One region of the Virgibacillus sp. L01 genome, then DNA from elsewhere that is predicted to be linked to it. Evidence: riboswitches for the same ligand, from Rfam matches in the RefSeq annotation. Region 1 holds a riboswitch; each other region holds the start of a gene.
The links. A riboswitch is a leader RNA that binds a small molecule or an ion and turns the genes downstream of it on or off. The one in region 1 is predicted to bind thiamine pyrophosphate.
Positions count from the first base shown of each region.

Region 2: it holds a riboswitch for thiamine pyrophosphate, as region 1 does, so the genes downstream of both, ACTWQM_RS16220 (ABC transporter substrate-binding protein) here and ACTWQM_RS13290 (YkoF family thiamine/hydroxymethylpyrimidine-binding protein) in region 1, are expected to answer to the same signal.
Region 3: it holds a riboswitch for thiamine pyrophosphate, as region 1 does, so the genes downstream of both, thiT (energy-coupled thiamine transporter ThiT) here and ACTWQM_RS13290 (YkoF family thiamine/hydroxymethylpyrimidine-binding protein) in region 1, are expected to answer to the same signal.

Region 1 is NZ_JBQQCP010000006.1:252,509-258,316, forward strand. It holds gene ACTWQM_RS13275 (energy-coupling factor transporter transmembrane component T family protein) at 1-202, opposite strand, end outside; gene ACTWQM_RS13280 (ABC transporter ATP-binding protein) at 183-1,862, opposite strand; gene ACTWQM_RS13285 (ECF transporter S component) at 1,859-2,437, opposite strand; gene ACTWQM_RS13290 (YkoF family thiamine/hydroxymethylpyrimidine-binding protein) at 2,430-3,038, opposite strand; TPP riboswitch at 3,137-3,244, opposite strand; gene ACTWQM_RS13295 (DUF192 domain-containing protein) at 3,372-3,704, opposite strand; gene ACTWQM_RS13300 (HD-GYP domain-containing protein) at 4,072-4,716, opposite strand; gene ACTWQM_RS13305 (hypothetical protein) at 4,876-5,808, opposite strand, start outside.
Region 2 is NZ_JBQQCP010000009.1:101,755-107,562, reverse strand. It holds gene ACTWQM_RS16230 (MurR/RpiR family transcriptional regulator) at 1-788, opposite strand, end outside; gene mscL (large-conductance mechanosensitive channel protein MscL) at 1,037-1,471, shown strand; TPP riboswitch at 1,526-1,636, shown strand; gene ACTWQM_RS16220 (ABC transporter substrate-binding protein) at 1,768-2,751, shown strand; gene ACTWQM_RS16215 (thiamine-binding protein) at 2,762-3,052, shown strand; gene ACTWQM_RS16210 (ABC transporter permease) at 3,052-3,816, shown strand; gene ACTWQM_RS16205 (ABC transporter ATP-binding protein) at 3,818-4,555, shown strand; gene ACTWQM_RS16200 (TatD family hydrolase) at 4,548-5,324, shown strand; gene ACTWQM_RS16195 (diphthine--ammonia ligase) at 5,616-5,808, shown strand, end outside.
Region 3 is NZ_JBQQCP010000011.1:60,140-65,947, reverse strand. It holds gene fdhD (formate dehydrogenase accessory sulfurtransferase FdhD) at 1-413, opposite strand, end outside; gene ACTWQM_RS17380 (Glu/Leu/Phe/Val family dehydrogenase) at 946-2,325, opposite strand; gene ACTWQM_RS17375 (hypothetical protein) at 2,452-3,873, opposite strand; gene thiT (energy-coupled thiamine transporter ThiT) at 4,170-4,748, opposite strand; TPP riboswitch at 4,843-4,943, opposite strand; gene ACTWQM_RS17365 (N-acetylmuramoyl-L-alanine amidase family protein) at 5,022-5,808, opposite strand, start outside.

The DNA of each region.
Region 1 (5,808 bases):
GCATTCCAAACGCAATAATAGAAAAGGGGAGAAAATATAGGCAATACTTTTTCCAGTTTATTTCTCCTCCAATGAATGTTATTGCAATAGTGAAGACCATAAATAAAGACGGAGTAATTGGATCAAATACTAACGCCAATAGAATTACCAGTATAATAATCGTGATTGCTTTTATACTTGGGTTAAGATGGTGTAGAAACATAATTGCTAGCTTCCTTTTCATAAATTTGCTGGAGCTGAACCTGAATTGGTCTTTCAAGCTGCCATTCTTGTAATGTCGATATCGGCTGTTTCCACAATTCATCTGGGTGACAGTCAGCAACAATCGCTCCTTGATCCAAAACAATTACCCGTTCCGCATAATGGTGCACAAGCTCCATATCATGCGTAATCATTACAATGGTAGTTCCTTGCCTATGCCGCTTGTTAAGCAGATTCATTAACTCTTCGGTTGAATGTGCATCCTGTCCAAAGGTTGGTTCATCTAACAGGAGCATGCGCTGGTCATCGATAATCATGGTTGCTACGCTTAGACGCCGTTTTTGTCCCTGGCTTAGGGTATATGGATGTTCGTTCTCAAGATTCGATAATCCACATGTCGTAAGGATAGATGTTACTTTTCCATGAATTTCTTTATCGTCCAAACCTTTCATTTTCAGACTGAATGCTACTTCATCAAACACAGCGTTCGTCACAAATTGATGTTCTGGATTTTGAAATACATAGCCTATTTCATCACGTAAATATGCTTCTTTCCAGTTTTCCAATGCTCTTCCGCTAACTTGAATGTTTCCTGTTGAAGGTTTCTGGATACCCGCCAAGATTCTGGAAAGGGACGTCTTGCCACTTCCGTTTGCACCTGCAATTGCAACAAACTCACCTGTATAAAAATTTAATGAAATATCCTGAATGATTTCCTGCTTTTTTTTCAACAAGGATAGATGCTCGGCTTTTAAAAAAACATCTGGGGTTTCTTTAATAGATGATGTTAATTGGCACCCCCAATTTATCGACCGCCATTGATCGATCTGATTGGCAAATTCATTGATGGTTAGCGGGATAAAATTGCCTGGATTACTTCCCTGATTCAGCACATATTGTGTAACCTTTGGCAGCCAGATTCCTTGATCATTCATTGTTGGTAAAATTTCTTTAATCCCAGTCCGCAGTGAGCCATCATAGAAAACCTCTCCAGATCTGTTAAGTAAAAGACTGCGGTCGAACAAATCCATCCACCCATCAAGTTGGTGTTCAATGACTATAATCGCAAATTCGTTTTGCAGCTTAAGGGTTTGAATAGTTTCTATTAATTCCCTTGTTGCAACCGGATCCAAATTAGCTGTAGGTTCATCTAAAATAAGTAATTCAGGTTCCATTACCAGAATGCAAGCTAAGGCCAGTTTTTGCTTTTGTCCCCCAGAAAGGGAAGCGATAGTTGACTTCTTATAGGTTGCCAAATTAACAAGCGACAATGCCCTGTCTATCTTGTCCTCCATCTGGTGATGAGGAACGTGGATATTTTCCAGGCCAAATGCAATTTCATCTTCAACAGTAAGCATACAGAACTGTGTTTCTGGGTCTTGAAATACAACACCTACATGGCGACTAAGCTCACCAGGTTTATAGTCTGCCGTATTCTTACCATTGATAAAAATATTTCCAGTCATTGTTCCATCCAGTTCGCGCGGGTATAAACCGTTTAAACAAAATGTTAACGTACTTTTTCCACATCCGCTTGGACCTAACAATAGAAGTGTTTCGCTTTTGTTTAATTCGAAGCTGACATTTGATAAGGTGTCTTGATCCAAATGCGTTTCAAAACGTAAGGACAGCTGCTCAACACTTAGTAAGCTATTGCTCATACTGCTCGTTTCTTTCGATGTTCTTTGCCCAAAGCATAACTGGATAAGACACCTGTTTGTGCTAAACTATCGCTCAATGCTTTTCCAAGTAACCCAGCGATTAGCGCTCCGCTTATGATTCGTGCAACAAACATGCCTGTAACATAAGGTGTGGAGAGTGCTGCGAACCCGCTTATGAAGTAGCCATATACAAAACTAAAAATAGCTGCACCAGCACCTGAAGCCATTAGCACCCATGTCGAATAATTCTTCCAGCGTGTCATCGCAAATGCCGACTCTGCTCCTAGCCCTTGAATCATCCCGGATATAATTAACATTGGACCAACTGCACTACCGAGTAAAACTTCGACCATAGCTGCAATCGTTTCAGACATAAAGGCAGCTCCCGGTTTACGAATAATGTAGGCTGCAATAATTGAAACAATAAACCAGATTCCAAATATCAGATCATATCCAATTGGTCCGAAAAAGCCAACAAGTACCTTTCCAACCGGGAGAAAAGCTAGATAGACAACCCCGAATACAACAGCAAGTGCGGACATGACGACTATTTCCTTGAAGCGCCAATTACTCATCCTTGTCTCCTCCTTTGTGGGATGGGCTATTAGCTGATACAGATACTGTCATTACGGTATGACTCGACCCTCCATCAACCGTTGCATTAAAAACTTGTTCCAATCCATCGAATATTTTAATAGATTCACCATCAAGTCTAGTGGCATAATGCGCATGCGAAACATCAACATGTTCTTTCATCGCTTCAATTTGTTCCATAATTACATCCATATAGTTCCCGCCACCAAGTGGGTATAAAGAAAACTTAGCCGCAACGGATTGTTTAATGTCTTTCACCTGTACGTGATTTACGGTAACATCATCTTCTGCCAAATAAACATCTCCTGCTGAGTCACCTGGGCAACCCAGTGAATAGGTCCCTTCGAATGCAACGTGCTCACCGGTTCTCGCTGCATGAATAAAAATAGCCTTTGTTACGTCAAAAACATGGGGTAACCTTCCTCTAACTGTTGTTGTCACATCGTCTGTCTCCATCCAAACTTTTGAGGTGTCCACATTTTTGAGTGCCGTTGTAATAACCTCGATAAAATTGTCGCTCATTGGATGAATCGAAAAGCTGCAACCTGCAATACCTGAAGTTGAACAATGCTGATTTGTCATACAAAATTCCTCCTTGTTGTTTGTAGTTAAAATATAAACAAAAAACTGCATCCCCGTGGAATGCAGTCTGTTAGTATGTATTGTCAAAATAAAATATACACGCTTCGACCACACTTCCCCACGCTAGTATTACCTAGTTCGGGTGCAAAGGGTCAGAACAAAACAGTTCTTCTCAGCTGAATTTAACAGCTCCCCTAGTGAAAGGTTGATATGCAGTTTTTCTATCTTTATCTTAACTAGGATCTGTTTAATTGTAAAGAGGGAGAGTGATGCTTGATTGTTTCTTCTAATAGAATAAAAAAAGAGCCAACTGTGAAAGTCGACTCTAGAGGTTCATGGACTTAACTTTATAGTATCTCCTTCTGTAATGTGATTCTTCACTATCGTACCAACAGGCAACTCAAGTGCTGAATCAGCATTCGGTACTGGCGGGACTACTTTCCATGGTTTTAAATTCGGGATTGTTCTCACTACGTTATTTGAATGATCAAGAAATACTACATCAATGGGAAACCGCATGAAAAACATGTGAACGGATTTACACCGTGTAATTAAAAGACCTTCATTCGTAAAAGGCTTCTTATGAAACAAAAGTCCTTTTAATCTTGCCCAATAACTATCAGCTATCTTTATCTCAAACGGTAAACTGATTTCCAAAGCTTCCACTCCTCTTATTTCCTTTTGTTCATTATAGTGATTTAATTGTTCTTTATATAGTTCAAACGGACTGATTTGAAGGTTTGCAAACCCCGTTAAAATAGTTTTTCCAATGATGCTGTTTATCTTTCCAGCAATGTTCGTTGTATTGTTAGGCCCGTTAATTATTTATATGTTAGATATGCTGTAGGAATATCATGAGGAATCAACAGAAGAACACGTGGAATCAACAGAACAGCACCCGGAACCAGCCAAACCCTAATTGGATGAGAATTTGTGTAGAACCTGCGGAAAATAAACAGATTCCCATCCAATCAACACAACACCTAACGTCGATTAAGAAAGTGCACCAAGTTGCCCATCAGCTCAAATTCGGTTATAAAATATCTTCCGGATGTTCAATTTTATTATATATTTTTTCGATAAATGTTGAATTATATGTATCATACCAGGATTCAGGAAGTTCTAATTCAATTAATAAAGAAATAAAAGTTTCTACTAAATTTCCATCAAACTGTGTCCATGAACATCTTTTTAATTCTTGAAAAGCTTCATGGTAGGACATTTTAGCTGATTTATAATTCCGTAAATCATAGGTCATTGTATCAAAAGAATCACATACTCGAATAATCCGTCCCTGTACAGAAATTTCCTCACCTACTAAACGGCGTGGATATCCAGTGCCATCCCAGTTTTCATGATGATCTCTGACAAACTCCGCTGTACGTGTCTTCCCAAGTTCCTTCCGAACAATAACGTTCCCAATATGACAATGACTTTCTACTACTGTTTTTTCAATCGTATTGAGCTTGCCGGGTTTTAACAATATTTCTTTGGCAACTCCGATTTTACCGATATCATGCAGGAAAGCCCCGACTCTTAAATCATCATCATAAACGCCAATTTTTTTGGCCAGCATCGATGATAAATACATCACACGCATAGAGTGGTGCCTGAATATTTGCAGTACTTCATTGTCCTGAGCTATATTTTCAAAAAGTGATTCTGGAGTACGCTTCATAAAATCCGCCTTTGCAGTAAATATAGTATAGCTAATATTCAATTAATTGTAGTAATACTTAGAAAATATTATATATGAAATCAATAAAAAGCGGTACTAGGAATTTTTACCTAATACCGGTTATTCATGTTTTAATGTATGACCATTATGAGAATTCCCTTATTGCATCGGCATCCAACCGACCTTCCACACATCTAGTTCTTTATTTTTAATTAATCTGAACATTGGATTGTCAGTGAGTCCATCAAATTCAAAACTAATTATCACCTCTTCATCCGATAGATATATTTCCTCAAAGGTTTTCACTTCTAATAGTTTTTGATAGAGAATCCTCGCATTTTGCTTCATCGTTTCATCTGTCGCAAAGAATGGGTCGTTAAAATAGGTGTCTTTATCTGGTGTGCCCCGCTTTTTACCTTTAATATATAGAGCATACTGGACATTTTCATTTTCCTTATATTCTGCATGATAATGTAGCTTAAAAACCTCAATTGGCTTCAGTCCTTTTAACAAGTTATCGTCAAGTGTTTGAGCATATTGTCTATAAACATTAAGGAGTTCATCTGAAAGTTCAATTGTTGTTTCATATCTTTCCCTAGGAAAATCAAGTTCTGTTTCCGAACTAACCGCATTCTGAACTCCAAGTTTTATACGTGATCCATTTACTGAATAAATATATTGGATTTGTTCAATATTTATAGTAAGATCCTCGATTGAAATAAATGACGTACTAAGTCCGAATATTTTTTTAATCTTATCTTCATTTTGGAAATGAAATTGGACTGCATTACCAATATCCTTATTTGAAAAAGGAATATCCTTGATAGAGTTTCCATCTGGGACAAACGTCAGTTGTTCATCATTATAGATTGCCCCGGTTAACTGCTTTATTCCTTTGAAGGTTATAATTGTTTTTCCCAGATGCTTTTCAACGTCAGTAACTTTCATTTTTTCACTGCTGCCATCTCCAACCACATCACCAGGTTGAGCTGTTAGATGGTTAAAAGTGATGTATGGTTGAATTTCCTTATTTAGTTGGACAACATGTTTATCATCGTCATCACTAGCGATTTGTTCTTCTTTATTTGGGGC
Region 2 (5,808 bases), on a different contig from region 1:
TGAAACAGCTCCGGTGCACGTAATGTTATCGCTGCAATAATACTATTCATCAGGGAAAATACGGCAGGTACCAAATCAAGTGTCGATAGTTCCTCCAATTGAACCGCCAATGTTATATCTGAATACTCGGTAATGGGCGAATAAGGGTTATCTGTAAAAGCAATAATTGTTGCACCTTGTTTTTTGGCCAATTCAGCAAGTCTTATCGTGTTAACCCCATACCTATGGAATGAAAAAGCAACAAATACACTATTTTCATGCAATTCACTTAGCTGAACCAAAATATCATCATCAGGTGTATGCTGCCGTACATTGCCGACCACAATATTTAGGGCATAGGTAAACCAGCTTGCTAACGCGTAGGATGATCGGATACCTGAAATATAGATGTTCTCAGCAGATAACAGCTTTGTAACGGTTTGGTCTAAGTCCGTTTCCGAAATTTGCTCGATTACTGTCTGAATTGTACGTATATCATTGAACATTAGGTTTTTAACAGTATTATCTTCCGAATGATTGGATACCTTTCTGTTTCTGAAATCAGACAAACTGCTTTTTTCAAAAATGCGTTGTTGGTATACCTGCTGTAAAGATTTATAGCCATCATATCCAAGTGTACGCGCAAAACGAATGATCGTTGTTTCGCTGACACCTATTTTTTTGCCTGCTTCCTGAGCTGAGTTCATTGCGAAAATAGATGGATCACTGTAAATATAGGATGCTATTTTTTTAAAGCTTTTTGAAAAAGTCGATTGATGTTCCTTGATTTTCTTGTACAGATTCTCCATGTTAATTCTCCGTAAGTTTGTCATCTATTAAAATGAAGGATTTGCTTTTAATTTTAATAAATAAGAAGTAATTCCTTTATTATTATAGTTAACATACCATAATTATAGAATTTTCTCAATATGTAATCTTGGGAATTATTAAAAAATTAACTGATTGCGTAGGAACTTAAGTTATAACTGATAAAAGTGCTAAACATCCGTTTTCATACATAAAATTAGTACAAGCCTAATAAAAAGGGTGATTAATTTTGTGGTCAGATTTTAAAGCATTCGCATTAAAAGGAAACGTATTAGACTTGGCTGTTGCTGTGATTATCGGGACAGCCTTTGGAAAAATAGTAACGTCACTTGTTGAAAATATTATGATGCCACTAGCAGGGATCTTAGTAAGTGGTGTTGATTTCACAAATTTAAAGTATACCGTCAGAAAAGCAGATGTATTGTATGGCGAGTTCATCCAGTCGGTTTTTGATTTTATCGTTATTGCGGTGTCCATCTTCATTTTCATTCGCATCATAGCAAAGTTTAGAGGTGAGAAGGAGCAGGAAAAAGAAACAAAACCTGATGAAAAAGCTGAATTGCTCAAAGAGATACGTGACCTTTTGAAAAAAGAGGATAAGCTAACGCCAGAACAGAAAAAGAAGATCACAATTAATATTTCATCACAGTCGAAGAAAAGATAAAACTTGAAAAATACAGTAAGCTGTGGCATAGTGAATTTGATAGATTAATTGAATAATAAGTTGTAGGGGGACCAGTTTATGCTGGTTGAGATTGCATCCGATAGATGCTGACCCTTGGAACCTGATTTGGTTGAGACCAGCGTAGGGAACAAAGTAAAACAATAGTAATATTGTTCGGAATGCGCTCAGGGACTAACCTGGCGTTATTTTTTTGGACTTTTATGGATAATTCCTATCGTTTCCAATACCAATCATACTTCCAGAAGTGAACAAAAAAAGAGAAAGGGAGATGGGAAATGAGAAAATGGTTACTCGTAGTTTTTATAGCCGTTTTACTAACAGCATGTAACGACGCAGGAGGAACTGACGATAAAAGTCAGGAGACAGAACAAGCTAAAGTAGTGCTCGATTGGACCCCCAATACGAATCACACAGGGCTATATGTTGCCCAGGAAAAAGGATATTTTGCCGATGAAGGGTTAGATGTAGAAATTATGATGCCAGGTGAGGCAGGGTCTGACCAGCTTGTAGCATCAGGAAAAGCTGACTTCGGTGTCAGTGCACAGGAAGCTGTTACAGAAGCACGTATTCAGGATATTCCCATCGTATCGATTGCAGCGGTTATCCAGCATAATACATCCGGATTTGCTTCACCAAAAGACAAACAAATTACATCACCAAAAGATTTTGAAGGAAAAACATATGGCGGGTGGGGTGCACCGGTTGAAAAAGCGGTTCTTTCATCACTTATGAAGCAGGAAAATGCCGATGTTGAGAAAGTAGATATTGTCAATATGGGCAATACAGATTTCTTCACAGCGGTGAAGCGGGATATTGATTTTGCTTGGATTTACTATGGCTGGACTGGAGTCGAAGCAGAAATGCGCGGGGAGGAATTAAATATGATTTATTTAACCGATTACTCCAGAAAGCTTGATTACTATACACCTGTCCTTACAACGAACGAAAAAATGATCTCTGACAATCCAGAAAAGGCTGAGAAATTTTTAGCGGCGGTTTCAAAAGGGTATAAGTTTGCCATAGATAATCCAGGTGAAGCAGCAGAAATTCTCATCGACGCTGTTCCAGACCTTGATCCGGAGCTTGTTAAGAAAAGTCAGAAATGGCTATCACCAAAATATCAGGATGACGCAGAAAAGTGGGGAGTTCAAAAGCAGGAGGTTTGGGAGAATTATTCTAGCTGGATGTATGATAATGGACTTCTTGAAAGTAAATTAAAAGCGAAAGAAGCGTTTACCAACGAATTTTTGCCAGAATAGGAGTGGGAATATGAACAATTCATTAGTAAGTATTCAAATTATCCCCAAGACAAAAAATGGGGAAGATGTCATTCCATATGTAGACGCTGCGATAGAGGTGATTGAACAAGCTGGAGTGAAATATGAGGTCCATCCTTTGGAGACAACAATGGAAGGGAAGCTAACCGAGCTATTTGCAGTTATTGAAAAAATGAACGAAAGAATGGTTGAACTCGGGAGCGTCAGCATTATATCACAAGTGAAAATACTCTATAATCCAAGTGGTGCATCGATGGATAAATTGACGGAGAAATATCGTTGATGAAAAAATTTATGAAAAAAGGATGGAAACCTGTTACGGTTATCCTCCTTTTATTCATTATTTGGGAGGCTTCCAGTAAGTTATTCGAGATACCTGGCTGGCTGCTGCCAGCGCCCTCGCAAATTTTCCAAACAGGTGTTGAAGGTTGGGCATCTTACCAGCATCATATCTTCTCAACCGTTCAATTAACGATTATTGGATTTTTAATTGGCAGCAGTGTGGGAATTCTGATTGCGATTAGTCTGCATCTTGTACCACAGCTTCGGGAAGCGTTGTATCCATTAATTATTATTTCGCAAAATATACCAATTATTGTTCTGGCGCCACTGCTCGTTATATGGTTTGGTTTTGATATGCTGCCCAAGATTATTGTGATTACGCTGGTCTGTTTTTTTCCTATTGCAGTGTCAGCCTTGGATGGATTCAGGCAAACGGACCGCGACCTGAAGCATTATATGCAAATGGCTGGTGCAAACAAGAAGCAGATATTTTGGAAACTGGAATGGCCGAATGCATTACCATACGTATTTGCTGGGCTGAAAATTTCAGCAACGTATAGTGTCATGGGAGCCGTCATATCTGAATGGCTTGGTGCGAGTAAAGGGATCGGCGTGTATATGACATTAGCATCGTCTTCATTCAGGACTGATCGTGTTTTCGTATCTATTTTTCTTGTAATGGTTCTTAGTTTATTATTTTTTGCAATCATTATTTTGATCGAAAAAAGCCTGATTAAATGGAAGCCAAAAGGAGAAGGAAATTGATATGGGCAATTTAACCGTAAACGATATAACAAAATCATACGGAGATCATAATGTTTTGCAGGATGTTAATTTCATCGTTAATGACGGAGAGTTCGTTTCCATTTTAGGCCCATCCGGAAGTGGGAAAAGTACATTATTTCATTTGATTGGCGGGATTCGTCTGCCTGATTCAGGAGAAATTTTTCTGGAGGATAAACAGATAAATGGTCAGAAGGGATCAATCAGCTATACCCCGCAATCTCCGTCACTCATGCCTTGGCGCACGGTATTAAAAAATGTCTTGCTTGGTGGCGAAATCGTTGGCAAACATGATGAAAAAAGGGCGCTGGAATTAATTGTACGCGCTGGATTGCAAGGGTATGAAAATGCGTATCCACATGAATTATCAGGCGGAATGAAACAACGTGTTGCGTTTGTACGAAGTTTGCTAAGTCCGCAGCCCCTTATCTGTCTGGATGAGCCCTTTTCCGCACTGGATGAGTTTACCCGATTGGAAATGCAGAAATGGCTCATGTCCATCTGGCAGGAAAATAAGCGGTCAATCCTGTTTGTCACACATAATATTGATGAAGCAATTTTTCTTTCCGACCGGGTTATTGTCCTATCCCAAAAACCAGCAACCGTCAAAAGAGAGTTTACGATTCCATTTGAGAGGCCACGCCATGAAGATATTCTGTTGACAGAGGAATTTCTAGACTGGAAAAAGGCAATCTATCGGGAGTTGAGTGAAGATGTCTGATAGAATAATCGATTCGCATATTCACTTGGATATGTATCGCCAGAAGGAGCGGCAGGAAATTTTGAGTGAACTTGAGTTGGATCAGGTGGAGGCACTAATTTGCGTGTCGAACCATTTGAAGTCGTCCAAGGAAACCCTGCGACTGGCTTATGACGATAGCCGTATTAAACCGGCATTTGGCTTTCATCCCGAACAGGCGCTGCCTACTGATTACGAGGCTGCTGAGATTCTAACGTTTATTGAGCAAAATCAGCAAGAAATGATAGCTATCGGCGAGGTTGGATTGCCCTATTACTTGCGGCAGGATAATAAAGGAGGACCATGGAACGCCTATGTTGAATTACTGGAAACGTTTATCCAAAAGGCTGCAGCACTGGATAAACCGATAATTCTTCACGCTATATATGAAGATGCTTCAATTGTGTGCGATTTACTTGAAAAATATTCTGTACCTGATGCACATTTTCATTGGTTTAAGGGAGATTCACAGACGATAGAGCGTATGGCGAAAAATGGATACTCTATATCGGTGACACCTGATGTAGTATACGAAAAGGAAATTCAGGATTTAGTCAGCGTCTATCCGCTATCCCGTGTGATGGTGGAAACAGATGGTCCATGGCCATTTGAAGGAATTTTTAAAGGGAACATGACACATCCTGGAATGATCCATAAGAGTATCGAAAAGATTTCAGAGATGAAGAAGGTCTCGGCTGCGTATGTTTATAGCCAGATCTATGAAAATACGTGTCGTTTTTATAAGCTGTAAAAAATGAAGGGAATCTCTCTTCATTTTTTTGGCAGTTAAGAATTTCTTAATGCATAAGTGGAACTAAGGCATAAACTTCGAAGTATAAGGAGTTCTAACGATTATCTAATAGAAGTGTTAGATGGACAATTGGAGTCATGCTTGCAGGAATGTTAGTATTAAAAATAAATTAAGGCAATTGAATTAATTTGGATAGGAATATCGCCATGAATAGGATGTTTGGATATAGGCTTAAATATACATCTGACTTTAACGACACACATTTCAAAAAATTTAACTGGGGGAGATTACATGAGTAAAAAGGTGGCACTATCATTTAGTGGTGGAAAGGACAGTTGTCTCGCGTTATACCGATTACAGCAACAAGGGTTTGATGTTGCCTATTTAATTACTACAGTTTGGAAAAAGAATAACGAAACTGTAGCACATGACGAGAATCGTGAGCACATTTTGTTGCAGGCGGAAAGGTTAGGGGTCCCGGTAC
Region 3 (5,808 bases), on a different contig from region 1:
TAGATTTGCTTAGATGAGATTTTTGTGTTGGACATGATGGTTTTAGCAGTTTTTACATCCTGTTTTAAATAGAATTCCCTACTCTTCCCACAGCACGAGCCAATCCATCTTTCGGTTCGTTCAGGAAATGATACAGGAATTGATAAATCAGCATATGCAAAACCCTTAGCTTCATCAATCGATAGATTTTCCACTTGATCAACTGAACGGATAATTCCCTCAGATGCCAAATACCCAAGTGTCATTTCATAGATATCACTTGGCGTGCAAACAATTGTGGCATATTGCTCTCCATTAACTGTAATAGTTATGGGGGCTTCTCTAGCAACCTCATCCTCTTCTGTTGCTTTCAAATGCTGATGATACTTCGTTGTCTTCCATAACGACAAGCTTTTATCATTCACTTTTAACATCCCTCCTTGTAGCGCTTACATTATTATCTTTAATAGATGATTACCCATTCAAAAAACATTCAAAACGACTTTACTTATTTACTGAATATTATAACATATTTCACCGTATAAAAAGACATTACACATGAAACAATGTAGTTCAATTTTAAGTAGGGCAGTAAATCACAGCTTCAGGAGTTCCGAAAAAAGCAGTTCAATTAGGGCAACGAGTTCAGTTTTAGGGATAAAATAATAAAAATGCACCTAATTGGGGAGTATAAAACACTATGACTTAAACTGCTGGCGGGATTATATAAGATTAAGAGATGAAGTATTACCATCGGAATGAAGATCCGACAAACAATCGAATAGGATCCTCGTTACACTACCAACTGAATATCAGTCGAATTTGAGGCAAAAATAACAAATAACGGAATGAGGATCCGCCGAATCAGTATATTGGATCCTCATTCCGTTAAAAAGTGGGTTCTTCAACTATGGGGCGAGATGTATGCTAATTATAAATTACTCTCAGAACTGGACTGCTTAATTTTTAATATAGTTTTCCTTGCTTATATAAGATTGTTGATATTTTCATTACGGCATGAATATAACAGTTCTGCCGCAACGGAAACGGATCCCCAAAAAATTGTGGGAAGATGGTATCAAACGTTTGCTGCATTTTATCAAATAAGCGTTTAAAGATTTCTTCTTCACTGAAAAATTGCGTTTCCCGACCTTGCAGCCATTCAAAATAAGAAACGATGACACCACCAGCGTTTGCTAAGATGTCAGGAACAATAATCACACCTTTTTCACTCAGATATTTATCTGCTCCACTGGTTACCGGTGCGTTTGCTCCTTCCACTATGATACTTGCCTTTACATCTTTCATATTTTCCTGATGTACCTGTCCTCCCAGGGCTGCTAAGAATAGTACATCTACATCCAAACTTAACACGTCATCACGATCTTTAATGGTAGCTTTAACATCTGCTTCTTTTAACTGTTCATCATTAACTGGAAGGTCTCCACCGCTATTGGATGTAAATTTGACAAGGCCTGGAATATCCAAACCATCGGAATTATATAGTGTTACATTCCGATCGCTAACTGAGACAATTTTATTGTTCAGATGATTACATTGAAAAGCTTCAAGTGCGGCAACTGAGCCAACATTACCAAATCCTTGGACTGCCATTGTCAGTGTTTTGTCCATGTGGTTCAACGCTGTTTTCACAAAAACATTCTCACGTTCTGAAAGCCACTTTTCCTGATTCTTAACAAAGTTATGGATCATGTAGCGGAATGCGAAATAAACACCTTTCCCCGTTGCTTCCCTTCGTCCTAACGATCCGCCGTTCTCGACACTTTTGCCAGTAAAACTGCCTCTGTAAGGACTTCCAGGACGAATACTTTTATATTCACCCATCATCCAGTCCATTTCACGGTCACCTGTACCAACATCCGGTGCTGGAATATCTTTATCAGGTCCAAGAATTTCACTGAAATACTGCACATACTTCTTGCAAATCATATATAATTCTTTAACACTATAATCTCTCGGGTTAATCACAACTCCGCCTTTTCCACCACCAAACGGTACATCATGGAGCGCATTCTTCAGTGTCATGAGTGATGCAAGGTTAGTTACTTCATCTTCATTAACTGATTCATGAAAACGAATACCACCCTTATACGGACCAAGAATATTATTATGCTGAACCCGAAAAGATGGAACACGTGTTACTTTGCCATTTTCGAGCGCAATTCGTAAATAGGATTTGTTGACATGATTAGGAGTGGATAAGATAGACACCAACGACGTAAATGCTTTCTCACGTGTTTTGTCTGTCAGTTCTGGTAAAAACAATTTATCATCCAGTAAAGCTTCCAAAGACTCCTGAACAATCTTCGTGGTACTGCTTGCCATTTTGAAAACCTCCATCAGTAGTAAAATTTTCCTGATTTGTTAAAGTGTATCAAACAAATATATTATAAACTAATAATACTGTTCTACTTGGAGGATTTACTTGTTTATATACAATTATTCAAGTCCTTATAAAATTAAAACAGCAAAGACGGTAGAAATAATTAATCCAAGAATAACCGGAATAAAGTTTTTCCGAACCAAGTCCATAACTGATACGCCACAGAATCCAGCAATCGCAATCATAGATGACCAAGCAACAATTGTACCTCCACCAGTCCAAATTGAACCCATTTGGCCAATAGCCGCGAGTGTTCCCGAATCAATCGAGGAACTTTCCAGAGAAGCAGCTAGTGCTCCAGTCAGCGGTAAACCTGAAAATCCTGAACCATCCAGCCCAGTAATAATACCAATAATCAATACACTAAATGCTGCAAATAAGGCACTTTGTGGTAGGAAGGCCTGTGAGGATTGAACAAGGTCAAACAGCAATCCGGGTGCCTTTTCATCCACACCTAGAATACCACCGGAAAAATCTGCACTGCCAAGGAAGAAGAACCCCGCAATCGGAATAACCGGTCCCATTGCCTTAAAAGCAAACACAAAGCCATCTGTAATATGGTTACTAATATAATCAAGTGCATGTTGCCGACCAAACGCTACTGTCGATAATAACAGCAGGATTACAGCAACTCCTCCAATAAATGCAGCACCATCCCCACCTTCAAATCCACTCATTCGTCCTGACATAAGCTTTGTATACATCATATAGATTACTACTGTCAAAAGGGCAATGGGTACAAGTACTGCAAATACTTTACTCCAAGTATCCAGATGTTTTGAATGTGCTTTATTAGTTGACTCTTGCGTTGCCTGTAATGCTTCCAATTCTTTTTCATTTAGCTCACTATTTTTTGAACGAATTGTTTTTCGATAAAAGAGGTATGCTAATCCGATTGCTACTGCACCGGTAATCAGAGATAGGATTAATGCCTTATCAGCCACCAAATTCACATCAATGCCGGCTGATTTTGCGGATAGCCCTGGTGCAACCTGAACAATATAATCAGAAGAAAGTGCCATCCCCTGACCAGCCAGCGCAACAGCAACGGCTGCAGTTAATGCTGGAAGTCCTGAGCGAATTGCAGCAGGCACCAGCAATGCACAAATAAGCGGTACCGCTGGTGTCGGCCAGAAAAAGAGAGAAATGACATAAGTTACAGCAATTAAAACAAAAAACGAAACATGCCCATTTATCATTACTTTTTGGATTGGCTGGATCATCCTTCGATCGGCACCTAAATCACGCAATGAGTGTAGCAAAGCCATCATAAAAGTAATGATCAGGAATATACTGAATAGTTCCTTTGCTGCAACAAGGTTGGCATTGAATATAGCGGTAAATCCATCGATTAAATTCCCGTTATATACCCAGGCAATCACAAATGTCCCAAGCAACGACGGAAGTACAACACCTTTCCTGAAAATCATTGTGAAAATAATTATTAGTGTAAATATACCGTATAGCCAATGTGATATTGTTAGTTCCACCCATAACACTTCCTTTCTTAAGTGTGCTATAGCCTATGCACACTGAAAGAAAGCGGTGAAAAATTATTACAATGCTGGATTACTATAATTCCCTAATTTGATTCCTTTTCGTTACATTCATTGCAAAATAGCTTTCCATTTTGTTGGACACCGTCAAAAAAACCATCCTCACAATAAACGTTTTGCCCACATGACTGACACTGTCCGATTAGTTCTTTCATCCTAATCACCCCTACCTTAATTATAGAAAAATAGCCCTTATAATACAAAGGACTATTTTCTGTGAACGGATTAATTTACGATGCAGTTTGCAATAATGTTTTTGGTTGTTTGTAAAACAAAAGAAATACAATAACTGTACAGATGATAAAGGATGGCAGCATGTAAGATCCACTATAAAGTAACGAATATAACCAGACCGGCTGGCCTTCTGGTGCATAATGTCCAAAGAACACGATGCCGGCTGTAAAATGCGCCAAAAAGCGTAGTGCTGAGCCTATAAATACGCCTAACATAATTAGTAAAAAGCTTATCTTTGCTTTTCCTTCTTTGACAGCATGTTGAACCGGTTTTACAAATATTCCTGCCACTCCAATTATAGTGAAAGCAACAATATAATCAAGAAAACCCTGGACAGGTGTTAATATTATTGGTCCGGACATTACGATCTGCATGACTCCTAACAAAAATCCGGCCACCAGACCACCTTTCAAACCCCAGCGAAAAGCCATAATGAATATTGGGATCATAGCAAAAGATACAGATCCACCTTGTGGCCAAATCGAGAACTTTAAAAAAGGTATTATATCTAAAAGTAATGCCATGGCAGCAAATATTGCCACCTCAATCATAAACAGCGTACGCTTCGAACTCATTCTAAATTACCTCCCCTTTTGAATAAATACAAAAAAAGCAATGCCAAGGGGAAGCTTCCTGATGGGGAATCCGCTCACAACATTGCTTTTATTCCATCAAAAAAGCCACCATCCCTACGTTAGTACTAACTAACAGGTTCTAAGGGTCAGAACTGCACGTTCACTCTCAGCCAAACGGCTCCCCCTGTAGGCTTCTATTAATCTGCTTTTTTCATTATGTGTATTATAACGTATCAACATACAATTGACAACGGTTTCTTATGGTAAAAGAACTTATTTTGTTGATACAATAGCCCCTGTATTTGGATGAGCATAAATTTGAACCTTGCCAAAATCCCGTGTTTGAATTAAGTAGACATGTGCCTGCGTTCTGCCTATAACTTTATATGTTAATCCACCAAATTTATCCGGGCGTAAAAAACCTTTTTCATTCCCCTTAATCGGAGTTGCATCCAATGGATACACTCGCCAGCTTGAGGCTTTCGATGGCAGACTTAAATATTTATTAAGTGTTGCGCCAATTCCATTACCTTTATAGGAAAATTCACTAAACGAGCAAAAGGCCTTGACAACAGATTCGGCTAATTCCAGCCAATGATCCTTTATCTTGCGTATATCGTCTCCCCGCGAATCGGCAAAGCCATATTCAATTATATTAGTGATAACTTTTCCCGTATCACGGTTCATATAATAAAAGTCACGTGTACGATCATTTGGCAGTGTCCTTGTAAAGACCCTGCGTATATTTTGACCTGCATCCTGCAATCCAAAAGCTATTTCTTCTGCCATATTCTCTCCCCCATAGATAGAATGGATAACCTCACCACCATCCCCTCCACCAGCATTGATATGATTAGAATGACAATACCTTGCACCACTATCCCGGACAATCTTCGTCCTTTCTGCAGGTGATAAGGTGACATCCTTTTGCCGGGTAATTGCAATCGGAATTCCTAACTGCTGATAGCGTTTGTACTGATAGAGTGAGATTGCTAGATTCATATCTTTCTCAAGCCAATATTGATTGGATCCACCACCTGGGTCTTTTCCTCCATGACCT